Regions from separate parts of the Paenibacillus sp. 2TAB26 genome, predicted to be linked through region 2. Evidence: riboswitches for the same ligand, from Rfam matches in the RefSeq annotation. Region 2 holds a riboswitch; each other region holds the start of a gene.
The links. Region 2 has a riboswitch for ZMP and ZTP ahead of rpiB (ribose 5-phosphate isomerase B). Riboswitches for the same ligand answer to the same signal wherever they lie in the genome.
Positions count from the first base shown of each region.

Region 1: it holds a riboswitch for ZMP and ZTP, as region 2 does, so the genes downstream of both, AB4Z50_RS11350 (IMP cyclohydrolase) here and rpiB (ribose 5-phosphate isomerase B) in region 2, are expected to answer to the same signal.
Region 3: it holds a riboswitch for ZMP and ZTP, as region 2 does, so the genes downstream of both, AB4Z50_RS23355 (bifunctional 5,10-methylenetetrahydrofolate dehydrogenase/5,10-methenyltetrahydrofolate cyclohydrolase) here and rpiB (ribose 5-phosphate isomerase B) in region 2, are expected to answer to the same signal.

Region 1 is NZ_JBFRGC010000009.1:9,447-15,477, forward strand. Features, by position in the region: gene AB4Z50_RS11340 (S-layer homology domain-containing protein) at 1-1,531, opposite strand, end outside; gene AB4Z50_RS11345 (hypothetical protein) at 1,695-2,426, opposite strand; gene AB4Z50_RS11350 (IMP cyclohydrolase) at 2,681-3,394, opposite strand; ZMP/ZTP riboswitch at 3,454-3,533, opposite strand; gene AB4Z50_RS11355 (S-layer homology domain-containing protein) at 3,763-5,001, opposite strand; gene AB4Z50_RS11360 (DEAD/DEAH box helicase) at 5,114-6,031, opposite strand, start outside.
Region 2 is NZ_JBFRGC010000001.1:170,956-176,986, forward strand. Features, by position in the region: gene AB4Z50_RS00750 (L-threonylcarbamoyladenylate synthase) at 1-303, shown strand, start outside; gene AB4Z50_RS00755 (manganese efflux pump MntP) at 427-987, shown strand; gene AB4Z50_RS00760 (low molecular weight protein arginine phosphatase) at 1,130-1,708, shown strand; ZMP/ZTP riboswitch at 1,792-1,872, shown strand; gene rpiB (ribose 5-phosphate isomerase B) at 1,971-2,429, shown strand; gene AB4Z50_RS00770 (TIGR01440 family protein) at 2,446-3,051, shown strand; gene glyA (serine hydroxymethyltransferase) at 3,150-4,397, shown strand; gene AB4Z50_RS00780 (peptide ABC transporter substrate-binding protein) at 5,118-6,031, shown strand, end outside.
Region 3 is NZ_JBFRGC010000021.1:123,486-129,516, forward strand. Features, by position in the region: gene AB4Z50_RS23345 (ABC transporter ATP-binding protein) at 1-553, opposite strand, end outside; gene AB4Z50_RS23350 (ABC transporter ATP-binding protein) at 557-2,260, opposite strand; ZMP/ZTP riboswitch at 2,463-2,541, shown strand; gene AB4Z50_RS23355 (bifunctional 5,10-methylenetetrahydrofolate dehydrogenase/5,10-methenyltetrahydrofolate cyclohydrolase) at 2,607-3,452, shown strand; gene AB4Z50_RS23360 (sugar-binding transcriptional regulator) at 3,530-4,486, opposite strand; gene AB4Z50_RS23365 (5'-nucleotidase C-terminal domain-containing protein) at 4,658-6,031, opposite strand, start outside.

The DNA of each region.
Region 1 (6,031 bases), on a different contig from region 2:
TGTAATCCGTTTCACTTTCAAGCTTGTATTCTAGCGCTTTGCCTTTCGTTCCTGTAATTTGACCATCATTTTCATCGGATGAGGTTGGTTTAACCGCTGTCAGCCCTGTAGGTTTGGCCTCAACTCTTGCGAATAGGCTGTTCAAAGCATTCGTATAGTTATTGTAATTCACACCAGTAAGCCCGCTGCTTACATAATCAGGTTGAATATTGGTCCAAGAATACATCAATTCAATATGCCCAAGAATCGGAGCTCTGTTGCCATCAGCATCCTTATTGTCTTTGTTATATTGAAAGAGGTATGGAACCTGAGCTTTGCTTGCGATTACTTCTACGCCGTTCTCATTCGTATACTTTACATTGTTGCTTGCTTTTACATATTGTGTTTTGATATCAGGCAAATATTTGTTAATCAAATCTACATACAGATTGGCATTTGGATGATTCGTATCTCTCGTTTGAAAGAATATGCCGTTATGCGGGTCAGCGTTCGGGTCTTTATTAAGATCCAGGATCGAAATTCCCGAATCCAGCTTGGTGTCCCAGAAATAAACTTTATCAATGTTATTTTTTTTCGCATATTCGTTAATAAACTTAATGGCTGCTTGCGTATTCGGGCACCAAGAGCCGCCGAACAAGATCGTATAATTCCCTTCGCTCTCGAGAATCTTCGTCAATTGGTGATAGGTTACATGTTCAAATACGAGCTCGCCATCCGATTCGTCAAAAATAACCGTTTCTTTTTTGTTGATGATTGATCCGTTTCTATTGAAAGCTGCTTTGATGGAATTTGAACGGTTAATCGTATCAAATGAAGTGATTCCTTCAAACACTTGACTCACTTTTGCTTTGTAAGCATCTACTTTGCCCGTGTCCAAAACACCATTTGTTAAGTAATCGTTCCATACATTCGTTGAAGCCAAAGAGGAAACAATTTTCTTTTTGTTATACACAAACAGGAATGGTGCTTCAATTTTTTTCGCTGAGCCTTCTGAAATTACTGTGCCCTTGCTGTCTTTTTTTGTATAGCTAACGATATCTCCTGCTGGAAGTACTTCATCGAGGTTCTTTAAATATTTTTTGACCAGCTCGACATACGCTTCTGCAAAATCAAAAGTGTTGTTGCCAACTTTGATTTCTTTCGTTTGCGTTTCCGCAATTTCTAGTGATTTCCCATCTAACCTCGTATCAAAGTTATAGATGGTTTTTACGCCATATTGCTTCGCCACCTGATTAATAAAGCCAATATTCGCTTGTGTTTTATCGCTCCAAGCTCCGCCAAACAACACAACATACGTGCCTTCGCTGTCAAAGAGATTAATAATATCTTCATACGTTACCGTTTGAAGAATATGGTTCTCATCATCCAAATGATCATACACATTATTAAAATAGTTATAATGGCTGGCGCCGCTATTTACTAGAGTTTCCGAAGCTGGATTGGCATTAACGATATTGGCAGCTGGCAAAATTAATAACGCAGCCAATATAAGAGCTAACCATCTTTTGGATGTATTAAATTGTAATTTCATGTTCATTCCTCGTTTTCATCAAATTTTGTCGATGTGCCAAGTGTGAAATATGTATACTCCACTAGTCGCTTCAAGATCTCGTGCAGGGAGCCGGTCATAAGAGGCTGATCTGCCTCTTATGACCACCCCCATTTCATAACTCATGAATACGTATTTCTTGTTTCTAGCAGATTTCTTCTTCCGTTGTCGATGGTGCTGGCTGTTGACCTTCGGAAGACGATGATGATGATGAAGAGGATGAAGCAGGAGCCTCTGAGGATGATGGTGCTTTCGGCTGTACCGTATCTTTTTTCACAAATGAGACCGATTTAGATGGTTTCGTTTCTTCTTTCGCAGCTGACTCCGCTGGTTTCGATTGTGTTTCTTCTTTCGCAGCAGGTGCTGCTGCTTTTGGCTCTTCTTTCACAACGGCTGCAGCTTTAGGCTGGCTTTCTTCTTTTACGGTCGTTGCTGCTTTAGGCTGGGCAGCTTCTTTCGGCTGTGTTGCTGTTTTTTCAACCGATGTATTTGCTTTAGCCGCCGGCTCTTCCTTTGCTGCTGCCGCTTTAGCTGCAGGTGCCTCTTCCTTCTTATCTACAGCAAGAGTAACTTTGGATTTATCTTCTTGTTTCGCATCTGCTTTTTCTGCTTCAGGTTTATTTGCCTCTATCGTGTCCGCCGTTTTTGTTTGTGGTTGTTTTTCGCCTTCTGCTGCAGCTGTGTTTACTTCTGATTTTTTCTCTGTGTCAGAAACGGTAATGATTTTGGATTGATTCTCTTCCTTTGCTTCGGTAACAATTGCAGCGTTGTCCTTCACCGCAGGCGCACCTTGCGCCTGTTTGGCAGATACGACAACATAGGTTAGGGCTGAGAAGGCTACTGTTGCAGAAATTAATGTTAGTGTTAGTTTTTTCATGATTGTAAACATCCCTTTCGCTTCGCTCTTTGAGCTTTTTTGTTTTTTTGGATAAAAAAAGGAGACCCAACAAGGCGCAGAACTGCGCTCCTATTGAATCTCTGGTGGTCCAGTAGATTATCTTCTTTTGTCATCCTACAAAATGGTTTTTCAACTCACTTTGAATATATTCCTATATTATTCCTCAAAAACGACCCTGTCAACGATTATTTAAATTTTTCCCATCGTTTTTGTCGGAATTAATTATATAGACACTAAAACGTCTGATTTTTATTTATTATTTTAAATTCCACCTTACGATCATCGGTATGAATAAACTTCACAAGCAATGAAATTTTATGATCTGCGTTTATGCTGCTCCAGTAAAATTGAGCCGTTTCATCCATTGAATCAAATAAAGGAACCTCCAGCGGTTCACCTTCAAGAGATCTCAAAATACCATTTTCTTCACCTTTATAAGTGTGAATGCAATGACCTATTCCTTTTGTAAAAGAATCGTAATGAAAGAAATGACGAATGCAAAATGACGGATCGTTTTGCCTTGTTTTCAAAATGGACAAGCTGTATACAGCTGATTCAGTATCAATAATACCGGAAATACGCGGTGTATAATGGGGAGCATCCGGTTCAAACTTTCTGCTTTTTAATGCATCTTCAAACGTTTCTTTTTTGCCATAAGCTTCATAGATGGTTTCAGTCTGATCTCCATTGGAAATGATGTGCATCCCATTTATACTCTTTATCGGATCATAAATAATCAATGAAGGGTCTTCCATTTTTGCCGCATCATATGCTCTATTTTTTACAAACTGATCATTATGCTCAAAGATTCGGTTGCGACTGTTCACGCTTCTGCCCATTATCCAATACACTTGAACAAAGTGTTTTCCTGACGGGCTCATCCCCACGATTATTGTTCTACCAGGATACGGATTATTAAATAACTGATCTTCATAGGATTGCAACATACTCACCTCAACCTTTTTATTTTATCTGAAAATAAAAAAAGCATTTGATCATCGATCAAATACTTTGCCCAGGCGCACGACATATGAAATAGGTGCTCCCTCGTGGTCATCCACGTTTACGCCAGTTACACCTACCTAAAATTTACATTTATTATAGTTCGATATCGCAATTGAAATCAAGCTCTTTTACAGACTAACTATGAAAGTTAACGCGTATATTTTCTAACGAACTGTATCGTGCTTATTATGCAGAAAACTAAGCGCTGCTGGATTCGCAAGCTATATTTTTGATTGTTGAGCAATGAAAAAAGGGCTGTTCCAAAAGTAGAAAAATCTACTTTCAGGACAGCCCTTCACTTATATAAACCTTATTTCACTTCAATTGATTTAACTGTACCATTGTCGCCTTTTACTTGTACATATTGACCAGCCTTCAGCTGCGAGGAGTCACCTGTGATGACTACACTTGGATCAATGCTGAATGTTGTGACAACTGCCTGTGAGTTTTCATATCGAGTAATGAGAGAAACCGTCGTCAATTTCGCCTGATTGTTGAACGTTAATGTATTAATAATTCCGTTCTCCGAGAAAGCTGTACTAACAGGAGCCGACTTCGTTACTTCAATAAATACGATACGATTAAGATACGTACGAACGAGTACCTCATCACCTGCTCGGAGTGAGCTCACTGGCGATTTTTTATCATCTCGGAAAATAAACGCATTCGAGTCTAATGCTAGTGAAACCTCCGTGTTATCTCCTTTAACAACCGTCAACTTGCCATCAGCAGGAGCTGCTTTTAGCTTGCCAGTAATGGCTTGTGCATCATGATTAGGCATTTCCGTATCTGTGCGATCGAGAAGCGCTGCCAGCTCTGCACGGGTTACTGGTTGATTAGGACGGAACGTTTTTCCATTCTTATCATTGTAGCCGGTAATAATACCTTTCTTCAAAGCAAGAGCAACATAACCTACAGATCCAGCAGGGATCTCTTTTGCATCCTTAAAGTCAAGCTTCGTATTATTGAGCGCCTTCGCTTCGTCTTCCAGTTTAAGCGCTTTTACGAGAAGAATCGTAGACCAAAGTCTTGTCGCGTTTGCTTCCGGTTTCACTTCCGATTCAGTCTCAGAGAATAGATCGTTCTCCAGCGCTACTGCAACGTAACCAACAGCCCAAGGGTATTTTTTTGCGATTTTATCCCCGTCATTAAATTGCAAATCCGTTTTCATTTTATCTGCTGATTCCGCTTGTGAGCGAAGACCCATCAATCTGACAGCAGCAGTCAACGTTTCAATACGGTTGATTTTCTGATTAGGCTTAAATGTACCATCCTCGTAGCCAGTAAATACGCCCTTCGACGCTAACCGCATAATGTATTCCATAGCCCACTTCAGATCGTCCTCATCTTGAAATTGCCATGTTACTTTATGTTTATCGTCCTTGTCATACTTGTCATCCTTGTCCTCATGACGGCCTTTATCATCATTACGATCGCCATCATGCCCTTTGCCTTTACCGCCATCTGCAAAAGCTGACGTCGCACCGCCTGCAAGCATTAGCAGCGCAAGCGAAGAAATTGCTGTCTTTTTCCACATGGTTTGTTTCATCAAGAAAGCCACACTCCTTTTTCGATTGCGGGTTTTGCCGCATTTTTTACCTTCGCCCATACGTTTCGGGAGAGGCAGATCGATTTAAGAGGGTGGCTTTCAAAATAAATTTTTATGATTGTTCCTTATCGGCCTCGCGTTTAGCTTTCAACCACTTAGGAGCACCTTTGTTTTTGCCTTCGCGCTTTCGCTCCACTTTCTTAGGAGCAGGCTTCGCTGCTGGCTTTGGTTTCGGCGGAGCAGTTACTGCTTTCGTCTCTACAAGCTTCGTTTGTTTCGGAGCAGCAGCTGCACTTTTATTCTCTGCAGCTCGCTTCGTTTGCAACGCTTCTGAGCGATCTGCAAGCTTCGCTTCATGGCGAGCCGCAAACGGTTTTGTTGCTTCTCGCAGCTCTTCCTCGCTAAGAAGCTTTCCTCTGAACATTGTCCGTTCTGTCAATTCGATGCCCAGCTGCTTGCGGAATTTCTCCATAATAAACAGCTCCTGCGGCGTAACAATGGAAACGACTGTACCAGGACGTCCCATACGGCCCGTTCGTCCTGCTCGATGCACATAATGATCCGCATCCGATGCAGGATCAAGCTGAATGACGAGCGGCAGACCTTCAATATCAAGGCCTCTAGCCGCAACATCCGTAGCTAGCAGCAATTGGCAGCGACCCTCGCGAAAACGTGTTAATGTTGCTGCACGGCGCTGTTTATCCGCATCCCCATACAAAGCCTCAACAGTAAAGCCTTCATAACTTAGCTTCGATTCCCAGTTGGAAATGTTGTCGGTATCATTTAGGAAAAGCAGCGCAGAGGCCGGGTTCAGCAAGCGAACAAGTCTTCTTGCCGTATCGGTTTTATCACGCTTATCGCTAACGATAAAATAATTATCGATCGTTTGTGATACGGTATGCTCCGGCGTAACCTGAATACGTTCTGGGTTTTTCATCCAGCGTCCTTCAAAACGAGCCATTTGATCCGGATATGTCGCGGAGAAAAAAGCAATTTGGTGCTCTTTACCGACACTATGCAAAATGATCTC
Region 2 (6,031 bases):
CATTTTGAAGCTGTCGCAGCTTACATTCAAGATCAAGTAGAAGCTGCAAAGAAGCGCGGCGAGGTAACTGGCGTACTTGCTTTCGAAGAGAGATTGAATCGCTACGATGCAGATCATGTTTTCTCATTAGGAAGCGAGGCGGAGCTTGGCACAGCAGCACACCAGCTTTATGCCGCATTGCGTGATTTTGACGGGGCAGGCGCTCAGCGTATTTGGGCAGAGGCCTGCACGGAGCATGGGATCGGCGCAGCGCTTATGAATCGGTTGGCCAAAGCGGCTGGAAACCGAATTATTCGTGTATAGAAAGCACTGTAAGGGGAACGATCATTTTTGAAACAAAATTAGCTTGAAACCGCACTAGTATGTTTGTCCTCATGTCCGCATATGTTTGGTAAAGACTACAAGCGGACATGGGGGAGATAGGCTGTGATTGAAGCACAATTACAAGCTGGACAGTTTTTGACGCTGCTTATTATTGCGGTGGCACTCAGTCTAGACGCATTTTCTCTGGGACTCGGAATAGGGCTCAAAGGCATAAGGCTGCGAGATGTTTTGAAGCTTGGCATTGTAATTGCGTTGTTTCATATGATCATGCCGCTGGCAGGTATTTTTACAGGTCAATACGTGGGCTCCTTGCTTGGAGATGTAGCCACGACTGCGGCAGGCATTTTGCTAGTGCTGCTCGGCGGACATATGATTTATAGCTCGCTGCGCGGCGAGGCGGTTCAATCTTTTGACCATAAATCTTTTTGGGGCTTGCTCGTGCTTTCGCTTAGCGTCAGTATCGACTCGTTCTCAGTAGGCATTACGCTTGGGATGTTCGCTGCAAACATGTTGATGACGGTTTTACTTATCGGTCTGCTCGGCGGGCTGATGTCGATATGTGGTTTAATGCTGGGGCGTAAAGTCAGCGGTCAACTTGGCGAATATGGCGAGGCCATAGGCGGAGGAATTTTGTTCGTGTTCGGCATCTTGTTTATCTTTTAGAATATAAGTAAGAAAGCAGAACAATATTGCAGTCTTATTTTAAATTTCAAGTCAAAGCTGCTTTAGCATCTAAGGAACGCTGCAGGTGTTTTCGCTTAATCGTTGAACAGCTTGGAATAACGTGCAAAAAGGAGTTGGCAGTGTGAAACGTATTTTATTTGTATGTACAGGCAATACATGCCGCTCACCGATGGCAGAGGCTATGCTTCGCCGAATGGCTGCTCTAAGAGGGATCACCGTAGCCGTTCGCTCCGCAGGCATATCTACAATTGACGGACTGCCCGTGTCGGCTCATGCTGTGGAGACTCTTAGGCAGCGGGACATCGAGCACAAGAGCACGTCGCTGGCGCTGACGAGCGAGGCGGTTGGTTGGGCTGATATTATTTTGACAATGACGGTCAATCATAAGCGTGGTTTGCTGCAATGGCATCCCGAAGCGGTTGACAAAATCTATACGTTAAAGGAATATGCAAATCAAGACGCACAAGTGCTCGCGGATATTGAGGAGCTGGAGCAGCTTTATACAGAGCTTCATATGAAGCAGGCGCTTGGCCAACAGCTGACGACCGGCGAGAGAAGACGATTGCTTGAGCTGGAGCGTCGCATACCGAGCTTTGACATCGTTGATCCTTTCGGAGGCTCGCTTGCTATATACAGCAGCAGTGCTAACGAAATTGAGGACGCGCTCGTCAAGCTGCTGGACAAGCTTGCCAAAAGATAAGTATTCAGGGTTGCAGAAGTCATTTTTACTCCCATTCGATTGATTTTTGTAGCTGTATAAGATATAATAAAATGACAATATACGGTTTCCGATGTAACTGGCGACGGAAGTGGGTAACCACGGTGGAGCATCGGAATATACGGCCGGTCGCCTGGGCAAAGAGCAGCATGCTAATAAGCATGTCTTGCTCTTTTTTCGTCTTTTTGGGCAAAAATAGGTATACTAGCACTGTGATGTTTCATTTCTAAGGAGGTCTTTTGCGTTGAAAATTGCTATTGGTGCTGACCATGCAGGTTATCGTTTGAAGGATGAAGTTGTACCGTTTCTTCAATCGCTTGGTCATGAAATTGAAGATCTTGGTTGCAACTGTGACCAATCCGTCGATTATCCGGACTATGCATTGCCCGTATGCGACCTTGTTACGAGCGGCAAAGCAGAGCGAGGTATACTCATTTGTGGAACAGGTATCGGCATGTCGATTGCGGCTAATAAAGTACGCGGCATCCGCTGTGCGCTTGTGAATGATATGTTCTCAGCCAAAGCAACTCGGGAGCATAATGATACTAATGTTTTGGCGCTTGGGGAACGAGTGATCGGTCCTGGAGTGGCACTCGAAATTATTCGCATATGGCTTGAAACGCCGTTCTCAAATGGAGAACGTCATGTCGGTCGTGTTAGTAAAGTGAAACAAATTGAAGAACAGTACAGCAGCCAGTCCTAATTAGGGGGCATTCGCAATGAACGTAGACGAAAACGTACAGCTAGGAAGCATTGCAGAACAGGTTAAGCAAATTGTTCGGGAACTGGCAGCGGCAGGCAAGCTTGGTATGAGTCAGCTGCTAGTAATCGGTGTAAGTACTAGTGAGGTTCTTGGTCATCGCATCGGGACTTCGGGCACCATTGAAACGGCTGCACAAATTTACGCAGGCGTTGAAGCGGTTCGCAGCGAAGTTGGCTTTATTCCCGTTTATCAATGCTGTGAGCATCTGAATCGCGCGCTTGTCATCGATCAAGCTTCCGCAGAACGATTGGGGCTTGATATTGTAGGTGCAGTGCCAGTGCCTAAAGCGGGCGGATCCATGGCAGCTTATGCCTATCGCCAGCTGAAGGAACCTTGTTTGGTGGAAACGGTGCAGGCGCATGCGGGCATCGATATTGGTGATACGTTTATCGGTATGCATTTGAAGCGGGTGGCTGTTCCCGTTCGTCCGACGATTCGTGAAATTGGCGGAGCTCATGTCACGATGGCTATCACTAGGCCAAAGTTAATAGGCGGCTCCCGAGCAGTATACGAGCTTAGCGAGAATCTAACGGCGGAGCAATCTGCTGGAACTTGCGAATAGTTGATTAATAGCTATAATATTTTGATTTTCAGCGTCTAAAGGACACCGAAGACGTTTTTGCTTGATAAAGTGTATCTAATTTGAGGAGGAATTTAATCATGGAAAATTTGCGCAAACAAGACCCAGAAGTATTGAAAGCTCTAGGACTAGAACTTACTCGTCAACGTGACAATATCGAGCTAATCGCATCCGAGAACATCGTTAGCGAAGCGGTATTGGAAGCTATGGGAAGCGTTTTGACGAACAAATATGCAGAAGGTTACCCAAGCAAACGTTTCTATGGCGGTTGTGAGCATGTTGACATCGTTGAGGATATTGCCCGCAACCGTGCAAAAGAGCTTTTTGGCGCTGAGCACGCGAACGTGCAACCACACTCCGGCGCACAAGCGAACATGGCTGTTTACCTTGCAGCTTTGCAGCCTGGCGACACTGTGCTTGGTATGAATCTAGCACATGGCGGACATTTGACACACGGCAGCCCTGTTAATGCATCTGGATTGCTTTATAACTTTGTTGCATATGGTGTACAAGAAGATTCCTTCACTATTGATTATGAAGAAGTTCGCAAGCTTGCTTTCAAGCACCGTCCTCGTTTGATCGTTGCAGGCGCTAGTGCATATCCGCGCACAATCGATTTCGAGAAGCTTGGCAAAATTGCTAATGATGTAGGCGCATTGTTTATGGTTGATATGGCTCACATCGCTGGTTTGGTTGCTGCAGGCCTTCACCCGAGCCCAGTGCCTCATGCGCATTTTGTAACAACTACAACACACAAAACCCTTCGCGGACCTCGCGGCGGTATGATCCTTTGTCGTCAACCTTGGGCTGCTGCGATTGATAAAGCAGTTTTCCCAGGCTCGCAAGGCGGTCCTTTGATGCATATTATCGCTGCTAAAGCAGTAGCTTTCGGCGAGGCGCTTCAACCTGAATTCAAGCAATACGCAACCCAAGTTGTTAAGAACGCTAAAGTTCTTTCGGAAGAGCTTGTTGCAAAAGGCTTTAATATCGTATCTGGCGGAACAGACAATCACTTGATGCTGCTCGACACACGTAATCTGAACATTACAGGAAAAGTAGCAGAACATGTGCTTGATGAAGTAGGCATTACGGTAAACAAAAATGCCATTCCGTTTGATCCAACAAGCCCGTTTGTAACATCCGGTATTCGTATTGGTACACCTGCAGCGACAGCTCGCGGCATGGAAGAGAACGCAATGAAGGTTATTGCTGAGGTTATTGCACTTGTGCTTAACAGCCCTCAAGATCAAGAGGTGCTCTCCAAAGCGCGCGGCATGGTTCGTGATCTTACGGCACAATACCCACTTTACCCTGGCATGACTTACTAATCATAAATATATTATTAATAAAAAAAGACCTATTTGTGCATATGCATGAATAGGTCTTTTTTTGATTATATGCCGTGCATAAATAATATATCTAAAAAAATAATACAGTTAGAAGCTGCTTAGAATAAATGATCAAACGTCAATGTTGAAATGAAAAAACGTTCATTTTGCACAACCGAAAAATAATAATTAAATATAATGGTCGTTATTATTTATGTTATAGTATAAATACCGAAAAAACACATTATATATTTGTGGAATATATATGTAATTTAAAACAAAATGGAAATATAAAGGATTTTCAATTTAATCTGTATTTTTAATCATTAGTGCTATTTTTGTAAATAAATGACTGTAAAAATATTAAAGTGAAATATTATTAAAATAATTAACCGAATAAACGCTGTACAGCATTAACGCAACAGAATAATTAATTGAATAAACGCGTTAATGTGTTAAAGAACAGTGTATAAAAGTAATTATAAACAAAAATTTACAGCTTACATATTCTTGATAAATAATTAACATGGTTGTATAGTGAAATTTATTATTATATTTAAACTCATTGTTTAAATGGGGAAAATGTTTAGCATTGCTCAAGAGGATACGTATATTTGCATTGGACAAGCTAGAAGAAGATGCAAACGTTTGTGTACAAAGCGAGTAAGTTGGACGATTTTGCCATGTTGAACTGAGCAGAAAAAAAACGGGAGGATTACAATGAGAACAAGAAAGTCTGCTTTATCATTTATTGCTGCTTTACTCATTCTTGCTATTGTCGCTGTTGGTTGTACGCCTAAAGAAGAAACAGGCAACAACGGTGCTACGAACGGCGCAACAAACGGCGCTACAAATGGAGGAGCATCCGAATCGAAAGTTTTCAGAATGAACATTCACTCTGAGCCTTCGACACTTGACCCGGCACTTATGGAAGACAACGTATCAGGTACACTTGCAACTGGTATCTACGAGGGTCTAACTCGTAAAAACGAGAATGGTGAATCCATTCCTGCAACAGCTGAAAGCTGGGTAAAATCAGAAGACGGCAAAACCTACACATTTAAAATCCGCAAAGACGCAAAATGGAGTAACGGCGACCCTGTTACTGCAAATGACTACGAATTCTCTTGGAAGCGCGCGCTTGATCCAGCTGTAGGTTCAACTTACGCGTACCAATTCTACTACATCGTTGGCGCACAAGATTATAACGAAGGCAAAACGACAAACACAGACGCTGTGGGTATCAAAGCTCTTGATGCTCAAACGCTTGAAGTTAAACTCGTTTCACCTACACCATACTTCTTGAGCCTTACATCATTCTATGTTTACAACCCTGTTCATCCTTCTGTGAAGGACAACGAGGCTTGGGCTGCTGATGCTAAAACAATCATCGGTAACGGTCCTTTCAAAATGAGCGAATGGCAGCACAATACTTCCATTAAGCTTGTTCCTAACGAAAACTACTACGATAAAGCACAAGTGAAATTTGCAGGCGTTGACTTCACAATGATCGCTGAATCTGCAACTGAACTTGCTAACTACGAGACAGGTAAACTTGATTACACTGGTAAACCAACTGGTGAAATCCCGGCTGAGCAAATTCCGGTTCTAAAAGAATCTAAAAAAGACGAGAT
Region 3 (6,031 bases), on a different contig from region 2:
GTGTTACCTTCGCAATTCGCTTCGTTACCAAAACAATGACCGGAATAACAATGAGTGCTACAAGCGTTAGCCACACATTTAAGAAAAGCATCATCGCGAACGAACCTATGAGCATGATGACGCTTGAGATGATCTGAATTAAGCTTTGGTTCAGCGTATTCGTAACATTGTCGATGTCATTTGTCGTGCGGCTCATGAGCTCTCCGTGATTTTTACTTGCAAAAAACGGAATAGGCAGCTTCTGCAAATGATTAAATAATTCCTTGCGAAGGCTCCATACGGTCCGCTGCGACACATCAGCTAAATATAGGGCTTGAAGCCAGCTGACTAAGCTGCCAGCCGCGTATATGCCAAACATAAGCAAACAAATAGAAAGCAGCCCATCGTATCGCTTCGCAATAATATAATCATCCAAAGCTTTGCCCAAAAAATAAGGACCAGCGAGCGTAAGTCCTGCGGCAACTATCGTTAGTGCAATAACCGCCAGCAGTCTAGCGCGGCCATGAAGCAAATAAGTTCCAATTCTTCTTAATGTCGTTAGCGTATGATTCATCTATCAAGCTCCTTGCTGGGAAAAGGCCATTTTCTGGTATAGCTTGCTTTGTTCAAGAAGCTCCTGATGCGTGCCAATGGCTGTAATTCGACCATTCTCAAGCACGATAATCCGATTTGCCTGCTGTACGGATGCAATTCGCTGACCAATGATAAGACAAGTGCTGCTCTTCATAATCTCTTGCAACGATTTGCGTATGAGTAAATCCGTTCTCAGATCAACCGCGCTTGTACAATCATCAAGGATCACAATTTTGGGTTTCAGCAGCAACGTCCTAGCAATGGACAACCGCTGCTTTTGGCCGCCGGACAGATTGACCCCGCGCTGGCCAAGCAGCGTATCATAGCCATTCTCCAGCTTCATAATGAATGCATGAGCCTCAGCTGCCTTGGCTGCTGCCTCTATTTCATCCTGACTCGCATCCGGCTTGCCATAGCTGATATTGTCACGAATGGTTCCACTGAACAGATGCGCCTGCTGGAGCACCATTCCGATTTGGCCATGCAGCTCTGCAGAAGCGATCTCGTTAATCGGATAGGAATCAATGCGGATCATTCCCTCTGTCGCTTCATAAAACCTTGGAATGAGGCTGACCAGCGTTGATTTTCCTGAGCCGTTCACCCCTACGATCCCAATCGTCTCGCCCGGCTCTATATCCAGATCTATGTCGTGAAGTATGTTTTTCTCCGAGCCTTCGTAGCAGAAGCTCACATGGTCAAAAGTTATTCTGCCAGCTTGAATTTTTTTGGACTGCTCGTTAGCTTTTCGTTCAGCTGTCCATTTATCTGCCGGAACCTCCAATATCTCGTTAATGCGGTCAGCAGAAGCCTTGGCCCGAGAGATTGCAATCAATTGATTTCCAAGTCCTAGAGTAGAAAAGAGAAGCTGTGTAATATAAGTTAAAAAGGCGGCGAGACTGCCCACCGACAGCGCCCCGTGCTCAGAGAGCATTCCGCCATACCATAATGCAGCTACAATACTAAAATTAAGAATGATCGACACAAGCGGCGTATTAAGCGCAACGATCTTAGCTGCTTTTAGACTGGCATGCAGTAGATTTGAGTTCGTTTCATTAAAACGTTCTTCCTCGTAATCGGACCTTACAAATGCTTTCACAACGCGGATACCAGACAAGTTTTCTTGCATCACGGTATTCACTTGATCAAGCCGGTGCTGCATCATTGAAAACAGAGGAACGGTAATCCGAGTTGTAATGATGAGGAAGAGAGCTAATAAGGGTATCATTGCGAGCAAAATAATAGACAGGCGCGGGCTTATTACAAAAGCCATGACCAGACTGCCGATAATAATAAATGAATTTCGTGCAAATACGCGGAGCAGCAGCAATACTAAGTTCTGAATTTGTGTGACATCGCCCGTCAGTCTCGTCACGATAGAGCCTGAACCAAAACGGTCAAGCGATCGAAGCGAYAGCGACTGGATTTTTTGAAACAGCTCCTGCCTCAGATCAGCTCCAAAGTTTTGCGACGCTATCGTCGAGAACACCGTACAGCCGACACCTGCTATTAGTCCGATTAATGCGGCGATCAGCATTTTGGGCGCGGTGTTCGCGATTGCTGTGAGATCACCTGCTATAACGCCCTCATTCACAATGCTCACCATGAACCGCGGCTGCAGCAAATCCATGAACACCTCTAGCAGCATAAACAACGGTGCCAGCACAGCGCTCAGCCAATATTTCCTCAAAAATCTTGTGAGCTTTAACAACTTACCACCTCTATCTCCCATCATTTTGCGCAAACTGCAATAAAGAGGGCAGCGCGACCCGCTCCCTCTTGGTAAAGTAATTATAGCATCCATCCTCTCGTTTCTACACCTAAATAATCATAAAATTACGTTAATGACTCGCTTTTGAACTTTCCACCTGTTAAAATCAAAATACCAATAAAAAGCTGTGCGTAACTGGCGGAACATGGGCAACCATGAGGAAGCGCACAGATCATTAGCCGTACGCCTGGGCAAAGGTAAGGGGACATACCCCTTGCCTTTTTATGTTTTTTTAACATTTATTTATAAGGGGCTGAGGTAGAAGATGACGGAAAAACTGATTTTGGATGGAGCCATTGTGGCCGATGCTATTAAAGAGCAGCTGAAAGCAAGGGTTGAGACTCTTAGCACGCGGGGAATCATTCCATGCTTAGCGACAATACTAGTAGGCGATGACCCTGCCTCTGAAACCTACGTTCGAATGAAGGGAAATGCATGCAAGCGGCTTGGCATTGATTCCAAACGTATTCATTTGAACAAAAACATATCCACAGATGATTTAATTGATGTTATTTTGCAGCTTAATGCAGACCCGCTTATTCACGGCATCCTCTTGCAGCACCCTGTACCGCATCAAATTGATGAGCGTGCTGCCTTTGAAGCGATTAGTATCCATAAGGATGTTGATGGTGTAACCGCGTTAGGTTTTGCTCAAAATGCATTTGGTTATGCCCAGTATCCGTCATGTACCCCTGCTGCTATTATGGCTATTCTTGATTACTATGAAATCAAGGTTGAAGGCAAACATGCCGTCGTCGTTGGACGAAGCCCGATTCTAGGCAAACCCGTTTCTCAGATGCTGCTGAACCGCAATGCAACCGTAACAACCTGTCATTCCAAAACAGAAAATTTAGCGGAGCTATTGCGCCTTGCCGATATCGTCGTTGCTGCAGTCGGCAAACCAAGCTTTATTCAAGGGGAATGGATTCGCGATGGCGCTGTAGTGCTTGATGCAGGGTACAATAAAGGGAATATTGGGGACGTTGACTACGAGGCATGTCTAGCAAAAGCAAGTGCGATCACCCCTGTGCCAGCAGGCGTAGGTCCTGTTACGATCGCCACGCTTCTGAAGCATACGGTTGACTCCGCTGAGCGATTTGCACTTCATTAAGAGATATAGGAAGAAAAACGAGGGGATCTTATTTGCTGCTTTGCAGCTAAGATCCCCTCGTTCGTTCTATAGGATGTCTACACATCCCGTTCTAATAAATACCTCGCTGTAAACTGATCGGTAATGAGTACATTCGTGTAGCCGCCGCGCAGCGCGCCATAAATGCCATCTACCTTCTTCGCTCCGCCTGCCACAAGTATCGACTGGTCCTTGCGTTTCAGTTCATCGAGACTGATTCCAATCGTGCGCTGGTTCATGAGTGTTGAACAAATATTTCCTGTAATATCGATATAGCGTGAGCATATATCGCCAGCTGCCTTCTCGCGAATAATTTCCAGATCGGAATCTGTGAAATAATTGGCTCTAATTAATACAGAATCATCCGTAGGGGCTCCCACGGTTACAACGGCAATATTAGAAAGCTTCCCTAGCTCCAAAATATTGCGGATATGGCGATCCGATTCAATCGTCCGCTTCACAACCTCATGGTCAACAAGCGCCGGCAGCGGAATAAAGTAAGGTATCGTATGAAAAGCCTTGCCGAATAAATGAACAATTTCATAAGCGTATGTATTGGTTTCCGAATGGCTAACCCCGCCGTTGAGCTGCACGACCTTAACGTCGCGAACCGGCTTATCCTTAAGCTGAGAAGCCATTTGAAAGAGCGTCGTTCCCCACGTTGTCGCAATGATATCGCCATCTTTTACCGTATCGTATAAATAGTTCGCTGCCGCTTCGCCAATATACCTTTTTACGATGCTGTCCTCATACTGCGGCACAGAAACGATAACCGCTTTTTTCAGCCCAAACTTCGCTTCCAAACGATTCGCCAGAACAAAATTGTTTTCGTTCGGGTGTACGATTTTTATTTGAACGTACCCCTCATCCTTAGCCTGCTGTAAAAATCTTGATATCGTAGGGCGCGATACCCCCAGCTTCTGAGCGATTTCTTCCTGATTATAATCCAGTTCATAATACAGCCTTGCTACATCAATCATTTTGCTAAGCTTATCATCCAGTCGATCATCAGCCATCCAAGTTTCACTCTTTCTATTTATGTCTAGAAATGCAAACGGTATCTACTCCCTCTAATTTAACATAGGTTTCAAATGAAGTGTCGCCTTCTTTGTATGAAAACAACAAATCTTACTAAAAAAAACGTCCCACCCCACTCTTATCAAGTGGAATAGGACGCTTTTGCTTAATTAAATTCCGTTTCTTCCTTCATACTCTAGTGCGGACAAAATCAGTGTAACCACATCTGCTCTTGTTGCATTTTTCTTAGGTGCAAATTTATTGCCGCCCATGCCTGCTACTAGTCCTTCGGCTTGTGCCGCAGCGATATAAGGACGTGCCCATACAGGAATGTCACTCAAATCAGCAAACGTCGGCTTCGCCTTCGGATCCACTTTAATGCCTAGTGCGCGAACAAGAATTACGGTCATTTCCGTTCTTGTTAATTCACTTGATGGTCGAAGCGTATTATCCTCGTAGCCTGCAATGACCTTATCCTCGATAAGCTGTGCAAAGAAGGAGCGTGCCCATGCAGGAACTTGGTCCGCATCTGCAAAGTCCAGCTTGCTTGTCGACGATTCAAGCTTCAGCGCTCTGCCAACCATTGTAATAAATTGTGCTCTTGTTGCGGTGTCTCCAGGGTGGAACGTGCCGTCTCCATACCCATTAACAAACCCAATTTCCACTGCCTTCGCAATAGCATCTGCAGCCCAGTGGCCGCGTACATCACTAAATGTGATGGATGGTGTTGGCGTTGGTGTCGTCACCGGCGGTGTCGTCGGTGTTGGCGTTGGTGTCGGCGTCGGTGTTGTCACCGGCGGTGTTGTTGGTGTTGGAGTAGGTGTTGGAACTACAACATTCACATCAACAATTCGTCCTTCTGTCGTTGCATTAATCGTACCTAATTGATTGATATACTCCAAGAATACCTCGTAGTCAACAATGTTCATTTCGTGCTGACGTCCAGCATCTTTGGCTTGCTTCATCGAGCGATAGAAATCACCGCCATTAGCCATAAATGAGTTTGTTGCTACAAAATAATAAGCATTCAAATCAATTGCACTGTAGCTGCCGTCTGCGTTTTTGATTTCAACCTTCGTAATGCGTTCGCCAGACTGCTTAAGCTTTCCGTCTGCATCCAATATTTCAGGGTTCTTATTAGAATCGTAGTAGAAGCGCATGCCCGATACTTGCGGGAAGCGGCCTTCTCCGGTTTTGATTCCACTTACACCGTTCTCAAGCGCAGCAATAATTTCTTGGCCTGTCATACGAAGCGCCGTAAGGTTGTTTCCGAAAGGCATCACCGTAAGCAATTCGCCCATCATGATGTCTCCATCTACTTTACCTACAGCGGTTTTCTTAATTGATTCGCGAATACCTCCGCCATTCTGAATGCCAACATAACCTTTTACATCCAATTGCTTTAATGCCTCGTTGCTGTTTACGAAGCTTTTTACTTTGGAGACCATACCGTCTGTGATCAAGTTTCCTAAGTTGGTTTCTTTTGACCTTACAGAATTACGATCACCATCTAGGAACACATTTGTTTTGCCGATGACTTGCTT